4 regions of the Streptomyces sp. NPDC051173 genome follow, and region 2 is predicted to be linked to each of the others. Evidence: riboswitches for the same ligand, from Rfam matches in the RefSeq annotation. Region 2 holds a riboswitch; each other region holds the start of a gene.
What was found. Region 2 has a riboswitch for cobalamin ahead of AB0435_RS30980 (cobalamin biosynthesis protein). Riboswitches for the same ligand answer to the same signal wherever they lie in the genome.

Region 1 (5,953 bases), on a different contig from region 2:
TTCCGGGCCGCTGACCGGCTCGTTGGGCCCGGTGGCCACCCAGGAACCGGTCTTCGCGCCGAGACCGCCCTCCTGGAGCTGCTGCAGCAGGCCGGAGAGCGACTCCCCTCCCCCGCTGCCGAGCGCGCCGAGCAGCGAGCCCAGCAGAGAGCCTTCCTTGCTGCCGCCGAGCAGCCCGCCGAGCAGGGTTCCCAGGTCGTTGTCCGCCATGTCTGCCGCCTTTCCCGGAAGCGCACCGATATGCCATCCATCTATCCCGGGACGGCGGCTCCGGCCCGGGATGGCGGGATGTTCACCCGTACGCAGCCACGGTCGGACGCGCTGTGGCGCCCGTGCGAACTCGGCCATTCCTTCCGTGAAACCGACCTCCGCGCGCCAGCCCAGCTCCTCGCGCAGGCGCCGCGACGACGCGGTGATGTGGCGGACGTCGCCGAGCCGGTACTCGCCCGTGACGACGGGCGCCGGTCCGCCGTGCGCGGCGGCCAGGGTGGCGGCCATCTCCCCGATGGTGTGCGGGGTGTCGCTGCCGCAGTTGAACGCGCGCAGGGTGCCCGCGGGGCGGTGGGCGAGGTGTTCGAGCGCGAGGGCGTTCGCCGCGGCCACGTCCCGTACGTGCACGAAGTCGCGCCGCTGGCGGCCGTCCTCGAAGACGCGGGGTCCCTCGCCGCGGGCGAGCGAGGAGCGGAAGAAGGAGGCGACGCCCGCGTACGGGGTGTCGCGGGGCATCCCCGGGCCGTAGACGTTGTGGTAGCGCAGGGACACCGCCGTGCCGCCGGTGGCGCGGGCCCAGGCGGCGGCCAGGTGTTCCTGGGCGAGCTTGGTCGTCGCGTAGACGTTGCGGGGGTCGGCGGGCGCCTCCTCGTCGACGAGGCCCGGCGTCAGTTCCCGGCCGCAGCGCGGGCAGTGGGGTTCGTAGCGCCCGGCGTCGAGGTCCGCGGCCGCCCTCGGGCCGGGGCGCACCACGCCGTGCCGAGGGCACACGTAGTGGCCCTCGCCGTAGACGACCATGGAGCCGGCGAGGACCAGGCGGCGTACGCCCGCGGCGGCCATCTCCGCGAGGAGGACGGCCGTGCCGAGGTCGTTGCAGCCCACATAGGCGGGCGCGTCGGCGAAGTCCTTGCCGAGGCCGACCATCGCGGCCTGGTGGCAGACGGCGTCGATGCCGCGCAGGGCACCGGCCACGGCCACGCGGTCACGGAGGTCGGCGCCGGTCCACTCGACACCGGGGGGCCGGGGCGGTGCCTCGGGGTGGGCCGCGGGCAGCAGTGCGTCGAGGACGACGGGCCGGTGCCCGCGTGCGGTGAGTGCGGTGACGATGTGCGAGCCGATGAAGCCCGCGCCTCCGGTGACGAGTACGCGCATGGTCCCGACGTTAGGGGCGCGGGCGGCGGGGCGCCCGTCCTGGCGCCCCGCCGTCACCGGTCCGTAAGAACCGCGCCGGCCGTCAGGCCGCCTCGCTCGTGGCCGTGGCCGCGCGCGCCGCCCAGCGCTGCTCGACCTTGCCGAACCGCCAGTAGGCGAGCGCGGCCGCCCAGACGACCACGAAGAGGCCGACGATCACGAAGCCGACGTTGTCGAGGTCGAGGCCGGAGATCCAGCCGGTGACCGGGTCGTTCATGTCGAGCTTGTCGTGCAGCACGGTGACCAGCTCGATGGTGCCGATGAGGAAGGCGACGGCGATCGACAGGCCGGTGATGGTGAGGTTGTAGTAGACCTTGCGGACGGGGTTGGAGAACGCCCACTGGTAGGCGAAGTTCATGAACGTGCCGTCGAGGGTGTCGAAGAGGCTCATCCCGGCGGCGAACAGCAGCGGCAGGCACAGGATCGCGTACCACGGCAGCCCGGCGGCCGCGCCGCTGCCCGCCATCACCATGAGGGTGACCTCGGTGGCGGTGTCGAAGCCGAGGCCGAAGAGGAAGCCCAGCGGGTACATCTGGCCGGGGCGGGTGATGGAGCGGGTGAAGCGGCCGAGGATGCGGTTCATGAAGCCGCGCGAGTCCAGGTGCTGCTCCAGCTCGGCCTCGTCGTAGCGGCCCTCGCGCATCGCGCGGAAGATGCGCAGGATGCCCGCGAGAGCGACGAGGTTGAGGGCGGCGATGAGGTAGAGGAAGCCGCCGGAGACCGAGGTGCCCACGACGCCGAGGGTCTGGTGGGTGGTGGAGTCCTCGTCCATCAGCTTCCCGGCGATCTGGGTGCCGCCCGCCACCAGGGCCGCCATGACGACGACCACGCTGGAGTGGCCGAGGGCGAACCAGAAGCCGACCGAGACCGGGCGCTTGCCGTCGGCCATCAGCTTGCGGGTGGTGTTGTCGATGGCGGCGATGTGGTCGGCGTCGAAGGCGTGCCGCATGCCGAGGGTGTAGGCGGTGACGCCGAGCCCGACGCCGTAGACCTTGGAGTCCACGGTGTAGTGGTCGGGGACGACGAGCAGATAGAGCACGCCGAAGGCGACGACGTGCAGGGCGGCTATGACGCCCAGGAGGCCGGCGGTGCGCACGGTGTCCTGGCGGCGCCAGCGGAAGGCGGGCAGGCCGCCGGTGGCGGGCCCGGCGGGGGTTCGGGTGGGCAGGGTCATCTTGCGGGTCACGCTCCAGCACCTCGTGGATCTTCTCGTGAGATGCCGTGGCCGGTCTCCTGGCTTACGGGTTCGCTCGCGCCCGCCCCTGCCTTCCCGGCAGCCGGCTGCGGCCAGTGGCTCCACGCGCCCGTGGGTGCGCGCGGAACGGGACGGTAACTCCCCGATCACAGTGGCGAGGGCCGCTCCGGAGTGGGACCACGAGGGTCCGTCACCGGTCTTCCCGAGCACCACGGCCGGGCCACTTTAACGCCCTGACCGGCGGGAGTGGCAAAGAAGTGGCAGTTGCCATAGGGAAGCAGGAAGCAACCTTGACCTCTCGCGACTCCGCCCGCCGTTCCTTGGCGCCGATGCTGGACGTGCCCCGCGGGCCGGTGCTACCAGTGCAGTTGACGGGTCACCCCGTCCGGCAGAGAGAGGGCACACCCATGGCGGACACCGGACAGGAACCGGAGCAACGGGTCGGATTCGTACGCCGGATCGGGCTGTTCCAGGCCACCACCATCAACATGAGCCAGATGTGCGGTATCGGGCCCTTCGTCACCATCCCCCTGATGGTGACGGCGTTCGGCGGCCCGCAGGCGGTGATCGGATTCGTCGCGGGCGCGCTGCTGGCGCTCGCCGACGGGCTGATCTGGGCGGAGCTGGGCGCCTCGCTGCCGGGGGCGGGCGGCAGTTACGTGTATCTGCGGCAGGCGTTCCAGTACCGCAGCGGGAAGCTGATGCCGTTCCTGTTCGTGTGGACGGCCATGCTGTTCATCCCGCTGGGCATGTCGACGGGGATCATCGGCTTCGTGCAGTACCTCGGCTATCTGTGGCCGGGCATGGGGCAGACCGCCGGGGACCTCGTGGGGCTCGCGGTCATCGTGCTCATCGTCGCGGCGCTGTGGCGGCGGGTCGAGAACATCGCACGGCTCACCGTGGTGCTGTGGGCGGTGATGATCGCCTCGGTCGTCCTCGTCATCGTCGCGGCGTTCACCCACTTCAGCCCCGACCGCGCCTTCACCTACCCCGCCCACGCCTTCGAGCTGACGACCAATCACTTCTGGATCGGCTTCGCGGCGGGCCTGACCATCGGCATCTACGACTACCTCGGCTACAACACCGCCGCCTACATGGGCGCCGAGATCAAGAACCCCGGACGGACGCTGCCGCGCGCGATCGTCTACTCCATCCTCGGCATCATGGCGATCTATCTGCTGCTCCAGATCGGCACGCTGGGGGTCGTCGACTGGAAGCAGATGCTCGACGAGAACTCCACGGCGCACTCCTCCGTGGCCTCCGCGGTCCTGGAGGCGGCCTGGGGCAAGGGCGCGGCCCGGACGATCACGGTGCTGATCCTCGTCACGGCCGTCGCCTCCGTCCTCACCGGGCTCCTCGGCGGCTCCCGCGTGCCCTACGACGCCGCGCGGGACAAGGTCTTCTTCCGCTCCTTCGGCAGCCTGCACCCGCGCCACCACTTCCCGGTGCTGGGCCTGGCGTCGATGGGGGTCATCACTTGCGTCGGCTTCCTGATCGGCCGTCATACGGACCTGACCACGCTGATCCAGCTGCTGACGACCGTGATGGTGATCGTCCAGGCACTGGCCCAGGTGGCGGCGGTGTCGGTGCTGCGCCGCCGGCAGCCGGGGCTGCGCCGCCCGTACCGCATGTGGCTCTATCCGCTGCCGAGCCTGGTGGCGCTCGTGGGCTGGCTGGTGATCTACGGCTACGCGGACAAGAACTCCCCCGGCCGGCACCCCATCGAATGGTCGCTCGCCTGGGTCGCCGCGGGCTGCGTGGCGTTCGTGCTCTGGGCGCGCTACGAGAAGGTGTGGCCGTTCGGGCCGCGCGAGATCTCGGAGGAGTACCTGCACGCCCCCGACCCCGACGCGGGCGCCGATCCCGACGGCTCCACGGGCCCGGGAGCGGGCCCCGACCCTGACGCCGGGCCGGGCGCGGGCCCGGGCGCCGACACCGATCCCAGGGCTCCCGAACCGGTCTGACGCCGCCTCACGCACGAGGGGCCGAGCGGCCCGGCCACCGGTGACCGGGCCGCTCGGTGATAGAAATTGCATCCATGCCCGTGACCCCCTCACCCTCCGCGCCCCCGGCCTCCTCACCGCACGCCCCGGCCGCGGCACCGCGCAGACTGCTCTGGCACCGCCTCATATTCGGGCTGTGGTTCCGGCCGGTCGAAGTGCTCGACGAGGCCCGGGACCGCAGCGTCTGGGGTGCGGCGACGTTCCTGTGCCTGCTCGCCGGGCTGCTGGGGACGCTGGGCAGGGGCGACTTCCGGGCGCAGTGGCAGGTCAGTCCCACGCTCGCCATGGAGGCGGTGGCCATCGCCGACGGCGTCCTGCTCCTCGCCAGCCTGCTGCTGGGCGCCGCCACGCACGCGATCGCCCGCCGGCTCGGCGGCAACGGCAAGTTCGGCCCGACGGTCACCCTGTTCGTGGTGATCTTCTGGGCGACGGACCTGCCACGGCTGGCCCTCGACGCCTGGCTGCCGGGCGGCTCCTATCCCGTACGGGCCGCGGCCTGGATCACCGCGGGCTTCGGATACGCCTTCTCCGCGCTGCTGATCCGGGGCCAGCACCACCTGCCGACGCACAAGGCGGTGGCGGCGGTGAGCATTCAGATGCTGGCGGCGGTCGCGCTGCTGAAGTTCCCGGCCGGCGGCTGAGGTCCGGACCGGCGACGGCCGTCGCGCACGGAGGAGATCCGTGGCGGAAGTCGACGGCCCGCCCGGTGCGACGGGGGATGCACACCGGGCGGGCTCACGCACAGTTCTACCTCATCAAGGATGGGTCATGCATCAAAAACCTGTTCGGCTTTTTCTATGACCACCGCACGGGGAGCGAAATCAAGCCACGCGCCCGCACCGAAGGCCGCCACTTGAGCTCCTCGCGCGGAACGTCGAGCTCCAGCGACGGGAACCGCTCCAACAGCGCTGCCAGCGCCGTTTCCGTCTCCATCCTGGCCAGCGGCGCTCCCAGGCAGTAGTGGATGCCGTGCCCCAGCGCCAGATGCCCGGAACGATCACGGTTCGGATCCAGCCGTTCCGGATCGACGAAGTGACGAGGATCACGATTCGCGGAGGCGACGGCGAGCAGCACGGTCTCGCCCGCGGGCACCGTGACCCCGCCGATCTCGATGTCCTCCAGCGGAAATCGCCTGATCGCCAGGGGTGCGGGTCCGTCCCACCGGTTGAACTCCTCGACCGCCGCGCCGAGTCCGGCCGGATCCGATCGCAAGGATTCCATCAAGGCCGGATGATCCAGCAGGGCGAGGACGGAGTTGGCGATGAGGTGAACGGTGTTCTCGTAGCCGGCGAAGAGAATGAGAAAGGCGAGCGAGGTGAGCTCGTCCTCGGAGAGCCGGTCTCCCCCGTCGCCG
Region 2 (5,953 bases):
TCGCCGCTCGTGCCGCTGTTGTCACCCTGTGCTGTGTTCGATATCCGCATCGTCATCCGCCTCCGGTTCGCGCCACCACTCGGTCCAACCCAGTTCACCTTCCGTTCACCCAGGGTCTTTACGGTCACCGCTGTACTGACCATCGAGCTGATTGCCTGGGTGAATGGAACACATCACGCTTCTCATCGGGATCGTGATCGTCACGGCCTTGGTGTTCGACTTTACGAACGGCTTCCACGACACGGCCAACGCCATGGCCACCACCATCTCCACCGGGGCGCTCAAGCCCAAGGTCGCGGTGGCGATGTCGGCGGTTCTCAACCTCGTCGGCGCGTTCCTGTCCGTCGAGGTCGCCAAGACCATCTCCGGGGGCATCATCGACGAGAGCGCCGGGATCAGACCCGAAGTGATCTTCGCGGGACTGATCGGCGCGATCGTCTGGAACCTGCTGACGTGGCTGGCCGGTCTGCCCTCCAGCTCCTCGCACGCCCTCTTCGGCGGCCTGATCGGCGCGACCATCGTGTCCGTCGGTTTCAACGCGGTGAACGCCGACAAGGTCGTCATGAAGGTCCTCATCCCGGCCGTCGCGGCGCCCATCGTGGCGGGCATCGCCGCCACGGTCGCCACCCGGCTCACCTACCGGCTCGCCAAGGGCCGGGACGAGAAGGAGACCGCCAAGGGCTACCGCGCCGGGCAGATCGCCTCCGCCGCCCTCGTCTCCCTCGCCCACGGCACCAACGACGCGCAGAAGACGATGGGTGTCATCACCCTCGCGCTGGTCACCGGCGGCGTCGTCGCCCCGCACTCCGACCCGCCGCTGTGGGTCATCGTCTCCGCGGGCCTGGCCATCGCGCTCGGTACGTACCTGGGCGGCTGGCGCATCATCCGTACGCTCGGCAAGGGCCTCACCGACATCCAGCCGCCGCAGGGCTTCGCCGCCCAGACCGGCGCCGCGACCGTGATCCTCGCCTCCTCGCACATCGGCTTCGCCCTCTCCACCACCCAGGTCTGCTCCGGCGCGATCATGGGCTCCGGCCTCGGCCGCAAGGGCGGCGTGGTGCGCTGGTCGACCGCGGGCCGGATGGCGATCGCCTGGTGCCTGACGCTCCCGGCCGCGGGCATCGTCGCCGGTGGCGCGGCGTTCCTCGCCGACCAGGGCGACTGGGGCGTCACCACCGTCGCCGTGCTCGGCCTGCTGGTGTGCGGCGCGATCTACGCCGCTTCCCGCCGCAAGCCGGTCACCCACGACAGCGTCAACGAGGTCCAGGCGGAAGCGGCCGAGCCGGCCGGTGTGGTCACCGCCGCGCTCCAGGCCGTCGCCCCGCCGCCGGCCGGTCCCGTGACCGCCGCCCCGGTGGTCGCCGTCTCCCCCGAACCCGGGCGCACCCCCGCCGCCGCGGCGAGCTAAGGAATCCACACCATGCAGATCGACTGGGCAGCTCTTGGGCAGGTCTTCGGCGTCAGCCTCGTCGTGACCGTCGGATTGGTCGGCGTCTTCACACTGGGGATCGTCGGCACGTCGCGCTCCGCGGGCAGCGCGGCTCCGGGGGTCCTGGCGCGGTCCGGAGCGTACGCGTGCTTTGCGCTGTGCGCGGCGGCTGTGGGGTACGGGATCTTTTTGATCGTGGGGTAGGTGGGGGCCGGGGCTCAGCCCCGGATCCCTGACCCGCGGGTGGGTTGCCGCCTGCGGCGGGGCTTGTTCCCCAGCCCCGCCCTTCCCCGAACTGGGGCACGCGCCCCAGACCCCCGGCTGCGGGCCGGTCGGCGCCTGCGGCGGGCTTTGTTCCCCTACCCCGCCCCTTCCCGAAACTGGGGCGCTGCCCCAGACCCCGAACCTCGGGTCCGTTGCCTCCCCCCAGCTACCGCTGGGAGGTGCCCCCAACGGGCTGAATTTCGCGCACCCGGCGGAAAGAAAAGAACAGCGCGCCCGGCGGAAGAGGGAGGCGTGCCCGGTTGGAAGAACGGCGCACCGGCCGAAAAGAATGGCGCGCCCCGAGGGTCTACGCCCCCGCCGGCCTTCAACTTGCTCTCCGGCGGAGGGGGTGGGGCCGGAGGGTGAGGTTCTGGAACGCGGTGCGTCGTCACAGCACTCAATACGCCTCACGGCGCCACGCACCGCGTTCCAGGTCCTCAGCCCGGAGGCCACACCCCCGGTCCAGCCACAAACCCAGCCCGGCCGGCGATTGAGGCCACGCCCGAAGGACGAACCCGCCGGCAAAGCCCAGCTCACCCGCCCAACGGGAAAGTTGACGCCCGTTCACACCCCATGGTGGACTTCCGAGGCCAAACGGCGACAGCAGAGGAAGCCGGTGTGAGTCCGGCGCGGTCCCGCCACTGTCACCGGGGAGCGTTCCCCCAAGCACTACCGCCACGGCCGCGAGGCCGGAAGGCAGGGGGCGGCGTCGATCCGGGAGCCAGGAGACTCTGGTCGCCGGTCACGTCGAGCCAGGGCGCGGACCCTGAGTGAGGACACATCGCCATGCCCGGCCGCCGACCACCCCTTTCCCCTGGATCCAGGTACCACACGACGGCGGTCTGATCCGATGCGCGCCGATCACCTCGGTTTCGCGTGCGGTGCCGCGCTCGGCTTCCTCGGCGACCTCGCTCTCGGCGACCCCCGCCGCGGCCATCCCGTGGCCGCTTTCGGGCGTGCCGCGCAGGCCGTGGAGCAGCGGCTGTGGCGGGATCACCGCGGTCACGGCGCCCTGCACACGCTGCTGTGCGCGGGCGGCACCGTGGCCGCCGCCGGTGCGCTGGCCCGTGCCGTACGCCCCTCCCCCGCCGCCACGGTCGCCCTGACCGCCGCCACCACCTGGGCCGTGCTGGGCGGCACTTCGCTGGGCCGTGAGGCCCGCGCCGTCGGAGGCGCGCTCGCCGCGGGTGACCTGGAGGTCGCCCGGGAGCGGCTGCCCCATCTGTGCGGGCGCGACCCGGAGGCGCTGGACGGTCCGCAGATGGCCCGCGCCGTCGTGGAGTCCGTCGCCGAGAACACCTCCGACGCCGTCGTGGGCGCCCTCGTCTGGGGTGCGCTGGGCGGTGTCCCGGGGCTGGCCGGTTTCCGCGCCGTCAACACCCTGGATGCGATGGTGGGCCACAAGTCGCCCCGTTACCGGCGCTTCGGCTGGGCCGCGGCCCGGCTCGACGACGTCGTCGGCTGGCCCGGCGCCCGGCTCACCGCCACCCTCGCCGTGCTCGCCGGCCCCGACCCGCGGGGCGCCTGGCGGGTGGCCCGGCGCGACGCGTCCCGGCACCCGAGCCCCAACGCGGGCCCGGTGGAAGCCGCGTTCGCCGGGGCGCTCGGCGTACGCCTCGGCGGCACCCTCGCCTACAAGGGCCGCGTCGAGCACCGCCCGGTCCTGGGCGCGGAGAACCGCCCGGTGGAGACCGCCGACATCGAGCGCGCCGTGCGGCTCTCCCGGCGGGTGTCGCTGCTGGCGCTGGGCGTCGCGATCGGGGTGCGGGCCGCCGTCTCCCGGGGCCGTGCGGCGGGCAGTCTTTCCCCAGATCGCCTTACGAGGAGGAGCCGGTGACAGCGGACAAGGGCGGGTCCTCGGGCCCGCTGGGCGGGGGCCTGCTCGTGGCCGGGACGACCTCGGACGCGGGCAAGAGCGTGGTGACCGCCGGGATCTGCCGGTGGCTGGTCCGCAAGGGCGTCAAGGTCGCGCCGTTCAAGGCGCAGAACATGTCGCTCAACTCCTTCGTGACCCGCGAGGGCGCGGAGATAGGCCGCGCCCAGGCCATGCAGGCCGCTGCGGCCCGGGTCGAGCCGTCGGCCCTGATGAACCCCGTGCTGCTCAAGCCCGGCGGCGACCGCAGCAGTCAGGTGGTGCTGATGGGCAAGCCGGTGGGTGAGCTCAGCGCGCGCGGCTACCACTCCGGCCGCCAGGAGCAGCTGTTCGGCACGGTGACCGACTGCCTGGCCGAGCTGCGGCGCACCCATGACGCGGTGATCTGCGAGGGCGCGGGCAGCCCCGCCGAGATCAATCTGCGGCGCACGGACATCGTCAACATGGGCATAGCCCGTGCGGCGCGGCTGCCGGTCGTCGTGGTCGGTGACATCGACCGGGGCGGGGTGTTCGCGTCGTTCTTCGGTACGACGGCGCTGCTGTCCCGCGAGGACCAGGCGCACATAGCGGGCTATCTGGTCAACAAGTTCCGGGGGGACGTGACGCTGCTGGAGCCCGGCCTGGAGATGCTGCGCGGCCTGACCGGGCGGCCCACGGTCGGCGTGCTGCCGTTCGCCCACGGCCTCGGCATCGACGAGGAGGACGGCCTGCGGGTGTCGATGCGCGGCGCGGTGCGGGAGTCGGTGGTCGCCCCGCCGCACGGCGCCGACGTGCTGCGGGTCGCGGTGTGCGCGGTGCCGCTGATGTCGAACTTCACCGACGTCGACGCGCTCGCCGCCGAACCGGGCGTGGTCGTACGGTTCGTGGACCGCCCGGAGGAGCTCCTCGACGCGGACCTGGTCGTCGTGCCGGGCACCCGCGGCACCGTGCGGGCGCTCGCCTGGCTGCGCGAGCGCGGGCTGGCGGACGCGATCGCGCGGCGCGCGGCGGAGGGCCGGCCGGTGCTGGGCATCTGCGGCGGCTTCCAGCTGCTGGGCGAGCGCATCGAGGACGAGGTCGAGTCGAGGGCGGGCACGGTCGAGGGCCTGGGCCTGCTGCCGGTACGGGTGCGGTTCGCGGTGGAGAAGACGCTGGCCCGGCCGGCCGGCGAGGCACTCGGCGAGCGGGTGGAGGGCTACGAGATCCACCACGGTGTCGCCGAAGTGCTCGGCGGCGATGAGCCGTTCCTGGACGGCTGCCGGTCGGGGTCCGTATGGGGCACGCACTGGCACGGCTCGCTGGAGAGCGACGGCTTCCGGCGGGCGTTCCTGCGGAGAGTCGCCGAGGCGGCGGGCCGGTCGTTCGTACCGGCTCCGGACACGTCGTTCGCGGCGCTGCGCGAGGAGCAGCTGGACCGGCTCGGCGATCTCATAGAACAGCACGCGGACACGGACGCGCTGCTGCGGCTGATCGAGGACGGGGTTCCGGCGGGACTGCCGTTCATACCGCCGGGGGCGCCGCCTTCGCCCGCGCGGAGAGAACAGGGCCCGGACCGTCGCGGTCCTGGCATCACCCCCGCTCGCGCGGGGAACGGCGACACGCTGCCGGAGCCGGCGACCGCCGGCACGCCCAGTGGGATCGATTCCCTCGAAGGGGGTAACACCTGATGGCCTCGGCCACCTATCCGTTCACCGCGATCGTCGGCATGGACGACATGCGGCTGGGCCTGTTGCTCAACGCCCTCTCACCGGCCATCGGCGGAGTGCTCGTACGGGGCGAGAAGGGCACCGCCAAGACGACGACGGTCAGGGCACTCTCCGCGCTGCTGCCCGAGGTCGCGACCATCACCGGCTGCCGGTTCTCGTGCGACCCGGCGGCCCCGGACCCCGCCTGCCCGGACGGTCCGCACGAGGACGGCGCCCCGCACGCCCCGCGCCCCGCGCGCATGGCCGAGCTGCCGGTGGGCGCCTCGGAGGACCGGCTCGTCGGCGCGCTCGACATCGAGCGCGCGCTGGGCGAGGGCGTCAAGGCCTTCGAACCGGGCCTGCTGGCGGCCGCGCACCGGGGCGTTCTCTACGTCGACGAGGTCAACCTCCTGGGGGACCACCTCGTGGACTCGCTCCTCGACGCGGCCGCGACCGGCTCCTCGTCCGTCGAGCGCGAAGGCGTCTCCGTCCGCCACGCCAGCCGCTTCCTCCTCGTCGGCACCATGAACCCCGAGGAGGGCGAGCTGCGCCCGCAGCTCCTCGACCGCTTCGGGCTGACCGTCGAGGTCGCCGCGTCCCGCGAGCCCGACGAGCGGGTCGAGGTCGTACGCCGCCGGCTCGCCCACGACGAGGACCCGGCCGCCTTCACCGCCAAGTGGGCCGCCGAGGAGGACGCGCTGCGCGAGCGCATCGCCGCCGCGC
Region 3 (5,953 bases), on a different contig from region 2:
CAGGCTGCCCAGCCGGGCCACGGCGAGAAGGAGCTCCAGCGCCCCGAGATCGGGCACCCGGTGCGAGAGAGGGCTGCTCGTATCGCTCGTGAACCCGCCGCTCGTAAACCCGTCGCTCATAAACCCAGCTTATGCCCTCATAGACCGATGGCCTCTGGTTGCACGGAGTGCAATGGGTGATCGTGGAGGCATGACCACGCTCGTCCATCCCAGCCCCACCCCTCTCACGCGTCACGACCCGCGGCCGGGTGTCCGCCACCTCGGCCCGAACTGGTACGCCGCCGTGATGGGCACCGCCATCGTCGCGGGCGCCGGCAGCGCCCTCCCGCTGCGGGCGCCCGGGCTGCGCGGCGCGTACGAGGTGGTGTGGGCGCTGGCCGCCCTCGGGCTGCTCACCCTGCTGACCGCCCGCGCCGCGCACTGGCTGCGCCACCCCGACCAGGCCCGGCGCCACCTCGCCGACCCGATGGTCGCGCCGTTCTACGGCTGCCTGGCCATGGCCCTGCTGTCCGTCGGCAGCGTCACGCTCGCCGTGGGCTCGGACCTCATCGGCAAGGACGCGGCCGTCGCCGTCGACGCCGTCCTCTGGCCGGCGGGCACGGTGATCGGCCTCGCGGCGGCCGCGGGCATCCCGTACCTGATGGTCACCCGGCACAGGATCGCGGTGGACGGCGCCTCGCCCGCCTGGCTGCTCCCGATCGTCGCGCCGATGGTGTCCGCCGCGACGGGCCCGGCGCTGGTGCCGCACCTGCCGCACGGCCAGTGGCAGGAGGCCATGCTGCTCGGCTGCTACGCCCTGTTCGGCATGAGCCTGCTGGCCACGCTGCTCATCCTGCCGATGGTCTTCGCCCGGCTGATCCACCACGGCGCGCTGCCCCTGGCGCTGACCCCCGCCCTCTTCCTCGTCCTCGGCCCGCTCGGGCAGTCGACCACCGCCGTCAACAACGTCGCCGACGCCGCGCAAGGCACCGCCGCCACCTCCTACGCCCAGGCCATGACCGCCTTCGGCGTGCTCTACGGCACCCCCGTGATGGGCTTCGCGCTGCTGTGGCTGGCACTGGCCACCGCCATGGTGGTCCGGGCCTTCCGGCGCGGCATGGGCTTCGCGATGACCTGGTGGGCCTTCACCTTCCCCATCGGCACCTGCGTCACCGGCGCCGCCGCGCTCGCCCGCCACACCGGTCTGCACGCCTTCAACGGCCTGGCCTACGGGCTGTACGCGCTGCTCGTCGCGGCCTGGCTGGTCACCGCCGTGTGCACCCTGCGCGGCCTGGTCAGCGGAAAGCTGCTCGCAGCGCCTCGCCCAGCACCCTCGGCGCCCGTGTCAACGACGGCCCGTACCACGTGAGATGACGCCCGCTGACGAGCGCGCACGGCAGCCCGGGGAACGCCTCCGGGCCGTCGTCGGCGGTGAAGCGGTACGGCTCGTCCGGCAGGACCGCCAGCTCGGCGCCGCATGAAGTCAACTCACCGAGGGGCACGCGGGGATAGCGCTCCGCGTGCCCCGCGTACACATGGGCGACACCGAGCCGGGCGAGGACGTCCCCCGCGAAGGTGTCCCGGCCCAGCACCATCCACGGCCGCCGCCACACCGGCACCACCGCCCGTACGGCCGGGCCCGCGGGCCGGACCTCCCGCCACGCGTCCTCGGCCTCCGCCAGCCACCCGGGCCGCTCCAGCCCGCACCCCTCCACCAGCACCCGCTCCAGCTCCCCGAACGCCTGCTCGAGGGTGCGCACTTCGGTGACCAGCACCCGCAGGCCCGCCGCACGCAGCGCGACCAGGTCGGGGGCGCGGTTCTCCTCCTCGTTGGCGAGGACGAGGTCGGGCGCGAGGGCGGCGATCCGGGCCACGTCGGGGTTCTTGGTGCCACCGATCCGCACGACGTCGAGCCCGGCGGGGTGGTCGCACCAGTCGGTGGCACCGACGAGCAGGCCGGGCGCGGTGACGGCCACGGCCTCGGTGAGCGAGGGGACGAGGGACACCACGCGCCGTACGGCAGTACGAATGGCCATGATCACAGAGTACGCCCGGGCGGCAACTCCTATGACTATGCTGGCCGGTGCAGCTGGTTCGCCCCGTCCGCCAGTCGGGAGCGTCGCAAGAGGGAATCCGGTGCGAATCCGGAACTGCCCCGCAGCGGTGAGTGGGAACGAAAGCGGTCATACGCACTGGACGCCGTCCGGGAAGCGACCGCCAGTAGGTGACCGGCCCTTCGACGAGGGACCGGGGCGTGCCCGCGAGTCCGAAGACCTGCCACTGCCCGTATGCCCGCACGGGGTACGGACCGCACGAACTCCGGAGGAGAGTTCCGTGAAGCAGACGCATGTCGCACGTGTGAATCCCACGCTGCACGGCTACCCGAGGCAAGGCCCGGGCCGTGAGCTGAAGAAAGCCATCGAGGGCTATTGGGCCGGCCGCCTGGACGCGGATCAACTCCTGGGGACCGCGGCCGCGCTGCGCGCGGCGGCCCGCGAGGAGCTGCGCGAGGCGGGCATCACCGAGGTGCCCACGGGTGACTTCTCGTTCTACGACCATGTGCTGGACACCGCCTGGGCGGTCGGCGCGGTGCCCGAGCGGCACCGGGCGGCGGCCACGACCGAGCTGGACGTCTATTTCGCCATGGCCCGCGGCACGGCGGACACGCCACCGCTGGAGATGACGAAATGGTTCGACACCAACTACCACTACCTCGTCCCCGAATTGGGGCCCGACGCGGAATTCACGCCGGACTCCCGCAAGCAGGTCGGCGAATTCCGTGAGGCGCGCGAGGCGGGCTTCACGGCCCGGCCCGTACTGCTGGGCCCCGTCAGCTTCCTGCTGCTGGCCAAGCCCGCGCCCGGGGCCGGTGCGGACTTCGAGCCGCTGACCCTCCTGGACCGGCTGCTGCCCGTCTACGCCTCGCTGCTCGCCGACCTGCGGGCGGCCGGAGCGGAGTGGGTGCAGCTGGACGAGCCCGCGCTCGTGCAGGACCGGCCCCGCTCCGTACTGAACGCCACCGCCCGCGCCTACCGCGAGCTCGGCGCGGCCACGGACCGCCCCCAACTGCTGGTGGCCTCCTGCTTCGACCGGCTCGGCGACGCCCTGCCCGTGCTCGCCCAGGCCCCGGTCGAGGGCCTCGCGATGGACTTCACCGGCCCCGCGGCCGCCGACCTCGACGCCCTCGCCGCGCTCGGCGGCCTCCCCGGCAAGCGGCTGATCGCGGGCGTCGTCGACGGCCGCAACGTCTGGGCCGCCGACCTGGAGCGGGCCCTCTCCACCCTGGCCACCCTGCTCGGCCTGGTGGACCGGCTCGACGTCGCGCCGTCCTGCTCCCTGCTGCACGTGCCGCTCGACGTCGCCGCCGAACGCGACCTCGACCCGCAGATCGCCCGCTGGCTGTCCTTCGCCCGCCAGAAGACGGCCGAAGTCGCCACCCTCGCGCGGGCGCTGAGCGAGGGCCGCGAGGCGGTGGCGCCCCAGCTCGCCGCCAACCGCGCCGCCCTCATGGCCCGAGCGGGCTCCGCCCTGACCCGCGACGCGGCCGTACGGGACCGCTGCGCGGCCGTCACCGCCGAGGACACCCGCCGCCCCCAGCCGTACGCGGAACGGGCCGCCGCCCAGCGCGCCCGCCTGGACCTCCCGCCGCTGCCCACGACCACCATCGGCTCCTTCCCGCAGACCGCGGAACTCCGCCGCGCGCGGGCCGACCTGCGCGCCGGGAAGCTGACCACCGAGGAGTACCGGGAGCGGATCGCCACCGAGATCCGCGAGGTGATCGCCTTCCAGGAGAAGGCCGGACTCGACGTGCTGGTGCACGGCGAGCCCGAACGCAACGACATGGTCCAGCACTTCGCCGAGCGGCTGAACGGCTACCTCGCCACCCGGCACGGCTGGGTGCAGTCCTACGGCACGCGCTACGTCCGGCCGCCGATCCTCGCCGGCGACGTCTCGCGCCCCGCGCCCATGACCGTCGAATGGACCCGCTACGCCCAGTCGGTGACCCGGCGCCCCGTGAAGGGCATGCTCACCGGCCCCGTCACCATGCTGTCCTGGTCCTTCGTCCGCGACGACCAGCCGCTCGCCGAGACCGCCCGCCAGGTGGCCCTCGCGCTGCGCGACGAGGTCGCCGACCTGGAGGCGGCGGGCACCGCCGTGATCCAGGTGGACGAGCCCGCCCTGCGCGAACTCCTGCCTCTGCGGGCCGCCGCCCGGCCCGGCTATCTCGACTGGGCCACCGAGGCGTTCCGCCTCGCGACGAGCGGCGTCCGCGCCGACACCCAGATCCACACGCACATGTGCTACGCCGAGTTCGGCGAGATCCTCGCCGGGATCGAGGCCCTGGACGCGGACGTCATCAGCCTCGAAGCGGCGCGCTCACGGATGGCCGTCGCGGACGAACTCGCGGCCGCGGGCTATCCGCGCGAGGCGGGCCCGGGGGTGTACGACATCCACTCGCCGCGCGTCCCCTCCGTCGAGGAGGTCTCCGCGCTCCTGCGACACGCGCTGCGGGCCGTACCGGCGGAACGGCTGTGGGTGAACCCCGACTGCGGCCTCAAGACCCGCGCACCCGAGGAATCGGGACCGGCCCTGGAGAACCTGGTCACCGCGGCCCGACAGATCCGTGCGACCCTGCCGCCGCACTCGGGCTGAGGAGCCACCGTGGAAGCACCACCCATCGCCAAGGCCCCGGCCGACTCGTCCGTCACCCTCGCCCACATCATGAGCGAGCACGACACCAATCTGTACGGCACGGTGCACGGCGGCGCCGTCATGCGCCTGGTCGACGACGCCGCGGCCGCCGCGGCGGGCCGCCACGCGGGCTGCCCCGCCGTCACCGTCTCCGTGGACGGCATGTCCTTCCTCGCCCCGGTACGCGCCGGGGACCTGCTCTCCGTACGGGCACGCGTGGAGTGGGCGGGCCGCACGTCCATGGCCGTGGGCGTGGACGTCACGGCCGAACGCTGGAACTCCTCCGGCCCCACGGCCCAAGTGGCCACCGCCCGGCTGACGTTCGTGGCGATCGACGCGGACGGCGCGCCGCGGGTGGTTCCGGGGCTCTGCCCGGAATCGCCGGAGGAGCGGCGGCGGTACGAGGAGGTGGCGGCGGCGCGGCTCCGCGTGTAGGTATGCCGGTGTGTGACTCCCCGCCGCTCTTGAGGGAGAGCGGCGGGGTCCGGCGGGGCGCGCTGTGCGCCGGGCGCTCTCGGTGGAGCTAAGGGGCGGTCTCCAACTGCTGGACTGCCGTCACGTACCAGCTTCCCGAGTCCTGCGATTTCTTCCTGGCCAGCTCCTTGTTCTTGGCGTCGAGCTGGTTGTACTGGGCGCCACGCCAGCCACTGGTGAGGTCGGCCAGCGGGATGGGGCCGAAGAGCTTGCTCACGCCGGAGGCGTCGTAGACCTGCGTGAGGTGGAGTTCCTCGTCCTGCGGAACCTGCCCCTGGATGTTCCTGTTACAGGCGCTCTCGACGAACTCCGCGTCCTGCACGCGCTGGTAGACGCAGTACGCGCCGTACTGCTGATCCAGGACGCGGTACCACGCGTCCCCGACACACTTCATCTGCTGGCGCACAACTGCTTGCCTGAGATCGATCCCGGTCTCTTCGAAGAACTCGATCCGCCCTCCGGTGATCACGTCGTTCGCCGTGACGGAGCCTCCGGGGATGACGAGCTGCCCGGCCCCGTTCAGCACCGTGCGCGGAGTCGGCTTGCCGCCGAAGCGGGATCCGAACACGTTCTTGTAGGCGACCAGTACCCGGAACGCCTTGGGATGGGTGCTGGGGATGTCGTAGACCAGATGGTAGGCGTACACGTCTTCACCTCTCGCTCGGCGCGTGCGCGGGAACCAATGAGCCAAGGTAGGGCGTCAACCGCGGCGTGCATATGCCCGATCTGGCCATGCGGGCGCGCGCCGCGCGCCGTGCGCCGTGCCATGCGGCCCTGAGCCTGGTCGGCTCGGTCAGGCGGGGAGGTC
Region 4 (5,953 bases), on a different contig from region 2:
ACGGCAGAAGCCCCGCTGAAGATCATCAGCGGGGCTTCTGGGTGTCTTGACGGCAACGGTTGACGGCAACGTCAGTGGACGGGTACTGCACAAAGCGGCGGATCGTCGCCGTTGTTGGGCTCAGCGCGGGTTGTGCCGTCTGGCCGGCTGCCGACGTGTTGGCGATCTTCCGCTTCAACGCGGCGGAGCAGATCAACTTCGATGTCGACCTGCGGGAACTCCAAGGACAAGAGCGGCTCGACGTGTTCTGCGGCTTCCTCGCGGCGATCGGCCGACGACTGGGTAAGCCGGTGCTGATGGATTCCGAGGGCAGTGACCACAGTCGCCCCGTCCTCGGGTTCGACGTTGAAACCGATCAGGTGGTCCTGCTGGCGAAGTCGCCGGCCTGAGTGAACGCGGGCGCGGATCGTCCGACCGATGGACGTGCAGATTCGATCCGAACCCCAACTGTCCAGAATTGACAGGCGAGTTAACCCTTAAGAGGGACTTCGCCCACGGCGCTATCGCGATACGGTGACCAGGATTCTTCCGCTTCGTTCCGAGACGGGACGAAGCGACCCCCCACGCTGGCGGCAACCGGCGAAGGGGGTCTACACCCACGAGGGACAGGACTCCCCCAGAATGCTCAAGCATGCTATCGCCCCCGCGCGCTTCTTCTCTCAGGTCCCCAACGAGATCATCCGCCACCCCCGCCTCTCCTCCGACGCCGTTCGGCTCCTCACCTGGCAGCTCTCGCTTCCCGACGGCGTCGATCAGCGGCTGTCGAAGACCGCCGAGCAGGCCGGGATCAAGAAGACCGCGTTCACCCGCGCCAAGCGGGAGTTGGCCGCCGAGGGGTATTTCCACGAGTGGCGGGGGCAGGGCGCCGGAGGGCTGTGGAGGACGCGGCAGTTGGTGTCCAACGTGCCGTTGACCGAGGACCAGGCGCTCGCCGTGCGGGACGGGGTCACGCCACCGCTCGCCGTACGGGACGGGATCACGCCACCGAGTGACGCCGGACCGGCCGTCGGTCAGCCGGATGCCCCGGCCGTCGGTCGTTCCCAAGAAGAGAACACCGGGGAGAACACCCCCCACCCCCTCGCCGAGCGCGGCGCGCGAGCGCTCGCCGCCGTGTGTCATACCGAACGGCGCCTGCGGCGGATCTCCGGGCGGGACGTCGAGCGGCTCGCCCCGCTGGCAGGCGAATGGCTGGCGCGCGGGGCCACGCTCCAGGAGATGCGGGAGGCGCTCACCGACGGGCTGCCGGAGCCCGTCCGCTCCCCCGCCGGGATCCTCCGCGACCGGCTCGCGCGCAAGATGCCGGACCCCCGCCCCGAGCCGGCGCCGCGTCCCCAGCCCCTGCGTGCCTGCACCGGCACCTGCGGCCGGATGATCCGGCCCGTCGCCGACGAGACCGCGTGCCGTGACTGCCGGCTGGAGACGGCCGGAAGCGACGCTTCCGGGGCGGTGGCCGCAACTCGGCGCGGCATGAGCGCCGTTCGGGCCTCGCTGGAGGCGTACGTCCAGGCGCGGCCCGCCGGGTGACGTTGCCATACCGATATGCGGACAGGGGGTGACTCCCCCCACGCCCCTGACCTAGATTTCCTGCGCATCACGTAGTGATCACCAAGGGGGAGTCGCCACCATGACAGAACCACCGATGGAGCCGCCGGAGAGCGGCCGCAGGGCCGTTGTCGTCACGGTGCCGATGGTCGTGGCCGGGGTGTGTCTCGCCATTCCCTTCGTCGCGATGCTGTGGGTCGACTCCTTTTCCCGGCTCACGCCCGCGTTCATCGGGATTCCGTTCTTCTACTGGTACCAGATGCTCTGGGTGCTGATCTCGACCGCGCTCACCGTCATCGCGTACGCGATGGTCCGCCGCCACGAGCGGATCCGCAAGGGAGGTGAGCGGGCGTGAAGAACGGCGTGAACGGCGTGGCGCTCGCCGTGTTCATCTTCTTCTTCCTGGTCGTCACGGTGATGGGATTCGTCGCCTCCCGGTGGCGGCGCGCGGAGAACGCGGACAGCCTCGACGAGTGGGGGCTGGGCGGGCGATCGTTCGGCACCTGGATCACCTGGTTCCTGCTGGGCGGCGACCTCTATACCGCGTACACCTTCGTCGCCGTACCGGCGGCCATCTACGCGGGCGGCGCGGCGGGATTCTTCGCGGTGCCCTACACGATCCTCTGTTATCCGCTGGTGTTCACCTTCCTGCCCCGGCTGTGGTCGGTGGCGCACAAGCACGGTTATGTGACGTCCTCGGACTTCGTGCGCGGCCGGTTCGGGTCGAAGGGGCTTTCGCTGGCCCTCGCGCTGACCGGGCTGCTCGCGACCATGCCGTACATCGCGCTCCAACTCGTCGGCATCCAGGCCGTGCTGGACGTGCTCGGGGTCGGCGGTGGATCCAACTGGTTCATGAAGGACCTGCCGCTGCTCATCGCGTTCGGCGTGCTCGCGGCCTATACGTATTCGGCCGGGCTGCGCGCGCCCGCGATGATCGCGTTCGTCAAGGACGCGCTGGTCTACATCGTGATCGTCGTGGCCATCATCTACATCCCCATCAGGCTGGGGGGTTTCGAGCACATCTTCGCGAAGGCGGGTGACGCCTTCGCCCAGAAGGATCCCGCGACGGGCAGACCGCGCGGCTCCCTGGTGACCGGTCCGGACGCGCAATGGGCGTACGCGACGCTCGCGCTCGGCTCGGCGATGGCGCTCTTCCTCTATCCGCATTCGGTGACCGCGGTCCTCTCCAGCAAGAGCCGCAATGTCATCCGCCGCAACACCACGATCCTGCCGCTCTATTCGCTGATGCTGGGCCTGCTGGCCATGCTCGGCTTCATGGCGATCGCCGCGGGCGTCAAGGTGAAGAACGGCCAGCTGGCCATTCCGCAGCTCTTCGAGGACATGTTCCCGGACTGGTTCACGGGCGTCGCCTTCGCGGCGATCGGGATCGGCGCGCTGGTGCCGGCGGCGATCATGTCCATCGCCGCGGCGAATCTCTTCACGCGGAACATCTACAAGGACTTCATCCGGCCCGATGCCTCACCCGAGCGCGAGGCCAAGGTCTCCAAGCTCGCCTCGCTGCTGGTGAAGGTCGGCGCCCTGATCTTCGTCCTGACGATGGACAAGACGGTCGCGATCAATTTCCAGCTGCTCGGCGGCATCTGGATCCTGCAGACCGTGCCGGCGCTCGTCGGCGGGCTGTTCACCCGCTGGTTCCACCGGTGGGGTCTGCTGGCGGGGTGGGCGGTCGGGATGGCGTACGGGACATGGCGGGCGTACGACACGCCGAGTGCCACTCAGGATCATTTCGGGAATACCAACCTGATTCCCTTCATCGGGGAGAAGGGGTACATCGGGCTTACGGCTTTCGTCCTGAATGTGCTTGTCGCCGTCGTGCTCACGTTCGTGTTCAAGGCGGTGGGCGTGCGGGACGGGGTGGACGAGACAAAACCATCTGACTACACGGCGGATGCGGGTGATCCGGGCGTGGCGGAGGAACTGCCGCCGGCGACGGCGGGGGCCCCCGGAGGTCACTGACGCCTGCGGCGGGCTTCTTCCCCAACCCCGCCCCTTCCCGAAACCGGGGAGACCCCGGACCCCCGAACCACGCTCCGCGCGGTGTCCTCAAACGCCGGACGGGCCGAGTTCGGCAGGACCTTCGCCCCGACCCCCCGGGCGCTCCCGAGATACCCAATCGCGAGCCCCTGGAGGGGTCCCAGAACGACTTCCGGCCGGCCGTCCACCCCGCCGGTCGCCGAGGGCCGTCGCGCCTCCCCGGAGGCGCGTGACGGCCCTCCGTCATGCCCCGTACGGGCAGGCCCTGTTAGCACATTCCGACCCGCTCGATTACCGCACGACACAAGATGTGGTGGTGCGTGCGACGGCCAGCACTAGATGTATGCTCGTCCTCGCTGTCGTCGCAGGGGAATCCGGTGGAAATCCGGAACTGTCCCGCAACGGTGCATGTATGCCGTAATGACGCATGCAGGAGTCCGAGTACCTGCCGACAGCACGCCCACCGCTGAGCCGCACCGGCTCGCACCGGGCGTTTTGTATTCGTCCGGGCCTCGCGGGTTGGGCCGATGGACGCTACGAGCATGCCCTGGTGCTTCAGGCATGCCCGTACGCGCCCGTCGCGCGCCACCCGCCCGGCCCCTTGCCGAGCGAGGGAGAGCCTCAGTGACCATCGCGCCCGCCGATCCGGTCTCAACGTCCGCGGAAGCGACCGGCGGCCCCGGGACCGCGCTGCTGCGCACCCTGACCGACCTCACCGCCGATCTGCCCGCCACCGACCCCGGAAAGGTCGCCGCCGCCGCGCTGCGGGGCCGCCACCCGGGCTCGGACGAGGCCGAACTGCGGTCCCTGGCCACCGAGGCCGCCGCCGGCCTGATCGCCGAGGAGCCCGAGTACTCCAAGCTCGCGGCCCGCCTGCTCACCCTCGCCATCGCCGAGGAGGCCGCCGGGCAGGGCGCCGTCTCCTTCTCCGCGTCCGTCGCGACCGGCCACCGCGAGGGCCTGATCGCCGACGACACCGCCGCCTTCGTCACGACGCACGCCGCGCGCCTCGACGAGCTCGTCGGGAAGGCGCTCGCCGACGGCGCCGACGACCGCTTCGGCTACTTCGGCCTGCGCACCCTGCACAGCCGCTACCTGCTGCGCCACCCGATCACCCGGCAGGTCATCGAGACGCCGCAGCACTTCCTGCTGCGCGTGGCCTGCGGCCTGGCCGAGGACCACTCGGTGCGGGCCCTGGAGGACGTCGCCGAGCTCTACGCGCTGACGAGCACCCTGTCGTACCTGCCCTCCTCCCCCACGCTCTTCAACTCCGGCACCCGCCACCCGCAGATGTCGTCCTGCTACCTGCTGGACTCGCCGCTGGACGAGCTGGACTCGATCTACGACCGCTACCACCAGGTGGCGCGCCTGTCGAAGCACGCCGGCGGCATCGGCCTGTCCTACAGCCGCATCCGCTCGCGCGGCTCGCTGATCCGGGGCACCAACGGCCACTCCAACGGCATCGTGCCGTTCCTGCGCACGCTCGACGCCTCCGTGGCGGCGGTCAACCAGGGCGGCCGGCGCAAGGGCGCGGCCTGCGTCTATCTGGAGACGTGGCACGCGGACATCGAGGAGTTCCTGGAGCTCCGCGACAACACCGGTGAGGAGGCCCGCCGCACGCACAACCTCAACACCGCGCACTGGATCCCGGACGAGTTCATGCGCCGCGTCGAGGCGGACGCCGACTGGTCGCTGTTCTCCCCGGCCGACACGCCCGATCTGGTCGACCTCTACGGCGACGAGTTCGACGCCGCGTACCGCAGGTACGAGGCCGAGGGCAAGGCCGTCAAGCAGATCCCGGCGCGCGTGCTGTACTCCCGGATGATGCGCACCCTCGCGCAGACCGGCAACGGCTGGATGACCTTCAAGGACGCGTCCAACCGCACCGCGAACCAGACGGCCGAGCCCGGCAAGGTCGTCCACTCCTCGAACCTGTGCACCGAGATCCTCGAGGTCACCGACGACGGCGAGACGGCCGTCTGCAACCTCGGCTCGGTCAACCTGGCGCAGCACCTGGGCACCGACGGCGAGATGGACTGGGAGAAGCTCGACCGTACGGTCCGTACGGCCGTGACGTTCCTCGACCGCGTCGTGGACATCAACTTCTACCCGACCGAGCAGGCCGGCAACTCCAACAGCCGCTGGCGCCCGGTGGGCCTGGGCCTGATGGGCCTCCAGGACGTCTTCTTCCGGCTCCGTCTGCCCTTCGACTCCCCCGAGGCGAAGGAGCTGTCCACCCGGATCTCCGAGCGGATCATGCTCGCGGCGTACGAGGCGTCCGCCGACCTCGCCGAGCGGCACGGCCCGCACCCGGCCTGGTCCGCGACCCGCACCGCCCGCGGCGTGCTGCACCCGGACCACTACCCGAACGCCGAGCAGCGCTGGGCCGACCGCTGGGCGGCGCTGCGCGCCCGCA

Region 1: linked by a shared signal. The riboswitch ahead of AB0435_RS02820 (HoxN/HupN/NixA family nickel/cobalt transporter) and the one ahead of AB0435_RS30980 (cobalamin biosynthesis protein) in region 2 are both predicted to bind cobalamin.
Region 3: linked by a shared signal. The riboswitch ahead of metE (5-methyltetrahydropteroyltriglutamate--homocysteine S-methyltransferase) and the one ahead of AB0435_RS30980 (cobalamin biosynthesis protein) in region 2 are both predicted to bind cobalamin.
Region 4: linked by a shared signal. The riboswitch ahead of AB0435_RS03810 (ribonucleoside-diphosphate reductase subunit alpha) and the one ahead of AB0435_RS30980 (cobalamin biosynthesis protein) in region 2 are both predicted to bind cobalamin.

Annotation. Positions count from the first base shown of each region.
Region 1 is NZ_JBFBBD010000002.1:293,939-299,891, forward strand. Features, by position in the region: gene AB0435_RS02810 (YidB family protein) at 1-348, opposite strand, end outside; partial or broken gene AB0435_RS02815 (NAD-dependent epimerase/dehydratase family protein) at 325-1,362, opposite strand; gene AB0435_RS02820 (HoxN/HupN/NixA family nickel/cobalt transporter) at 1,445-2,575, opposite strand; cobalamin riboswitch at 2,607-2,825, opposite strand; gene AB0435_RS02825 (APC family permease) at 3,004-4,560, shown strand; gene AB0435_RS02830 (YIP1 family protein) at 4,635-5,240, shown strand; gene AB0435_RS02835 (cytochrome P450) at 5,395-5,953, opposite strand, start outside.
Region 2 is NZ_JBFBBD010000097.1:6,151-12,103, reverse strand. Features, by position in the region: gene AB0435_RS30995 (class II aldolase/adducin family protein) at 1-50, opposite strand, end outside; gene AB0435_RS30990 (inorganic phosphate transporter) at 164-1,408, shown strand; gene AB0435_RS30985 (hypothetical protein) at 1,421-1,633, shown strand; cobalamin riboswitch at 2,299-2,425, shown strand; gene AB0435_RS30980 (cobalamin biosynthesis protein) at 2,544-3,530, shown strand; gene AB0435_RS30975 (cobyric acid synthase) at 3,560-5,212, shown strand; gene AB0435_RS30970 (putative cobaltochelatase) at 5,212-5,953, shown strand, end outside.
Region 3 is NZ_JBFBBD010000042.1:7,063-13,015, forward strand. Features, by position in the region: gene AB0435_RS21610 (LysR family transcriptional regulator) at 1-120, opposite strand, end outside; gene AB0435_RS21615 (TDT family transporter) at 191-1,348, shown strand; gene AB0435_RS21620 (helical backbone metal receptor) at 1,275-2,015, opposite strand; cobalamin riboswitch at 2,053-2,276, shown strand; gene metE (5-methyltetrahydropteroyltriglutamate--homocysteine S-methyltransferase) at 2,314-4,632, shown strand; gene AB0435_RS21630 (acyl-CoA thioesterase) at 4,702-5,106, shown strand; gene AB0435_RS21635 (hypothetical protein) at 5,195-5,791, opposite strand; gene AB0435_RS21640 (DUF397 domain-containing protein) at 5,939-5,953, opposite strand, start outside.
Region 4 is NZ_JBFBBD010000004.1:25,121-31,073, forward strand. Features, by position in the region: partial or broken gene AB0435_RS03790 (hypothetical protein) at 138-389, shown strand; gene AB0435_RS03795 (hypothetical protein) at 622-1,524, shown strand; gene AB0435_RS03800 (DUF3311 domain-containing protein) at 1,625-1,897, shown strand; gene mctP (monocarboxylate uptake permease MctP) at 1,894-3,519, shown strand; cobalamin riboswitch at 3,847-4,005, shown strand; gene AB0435_RS03810 (ribonucleoside-diphosphate reductase subunit alpha) at 4,162-5,953, shown strand, end outside.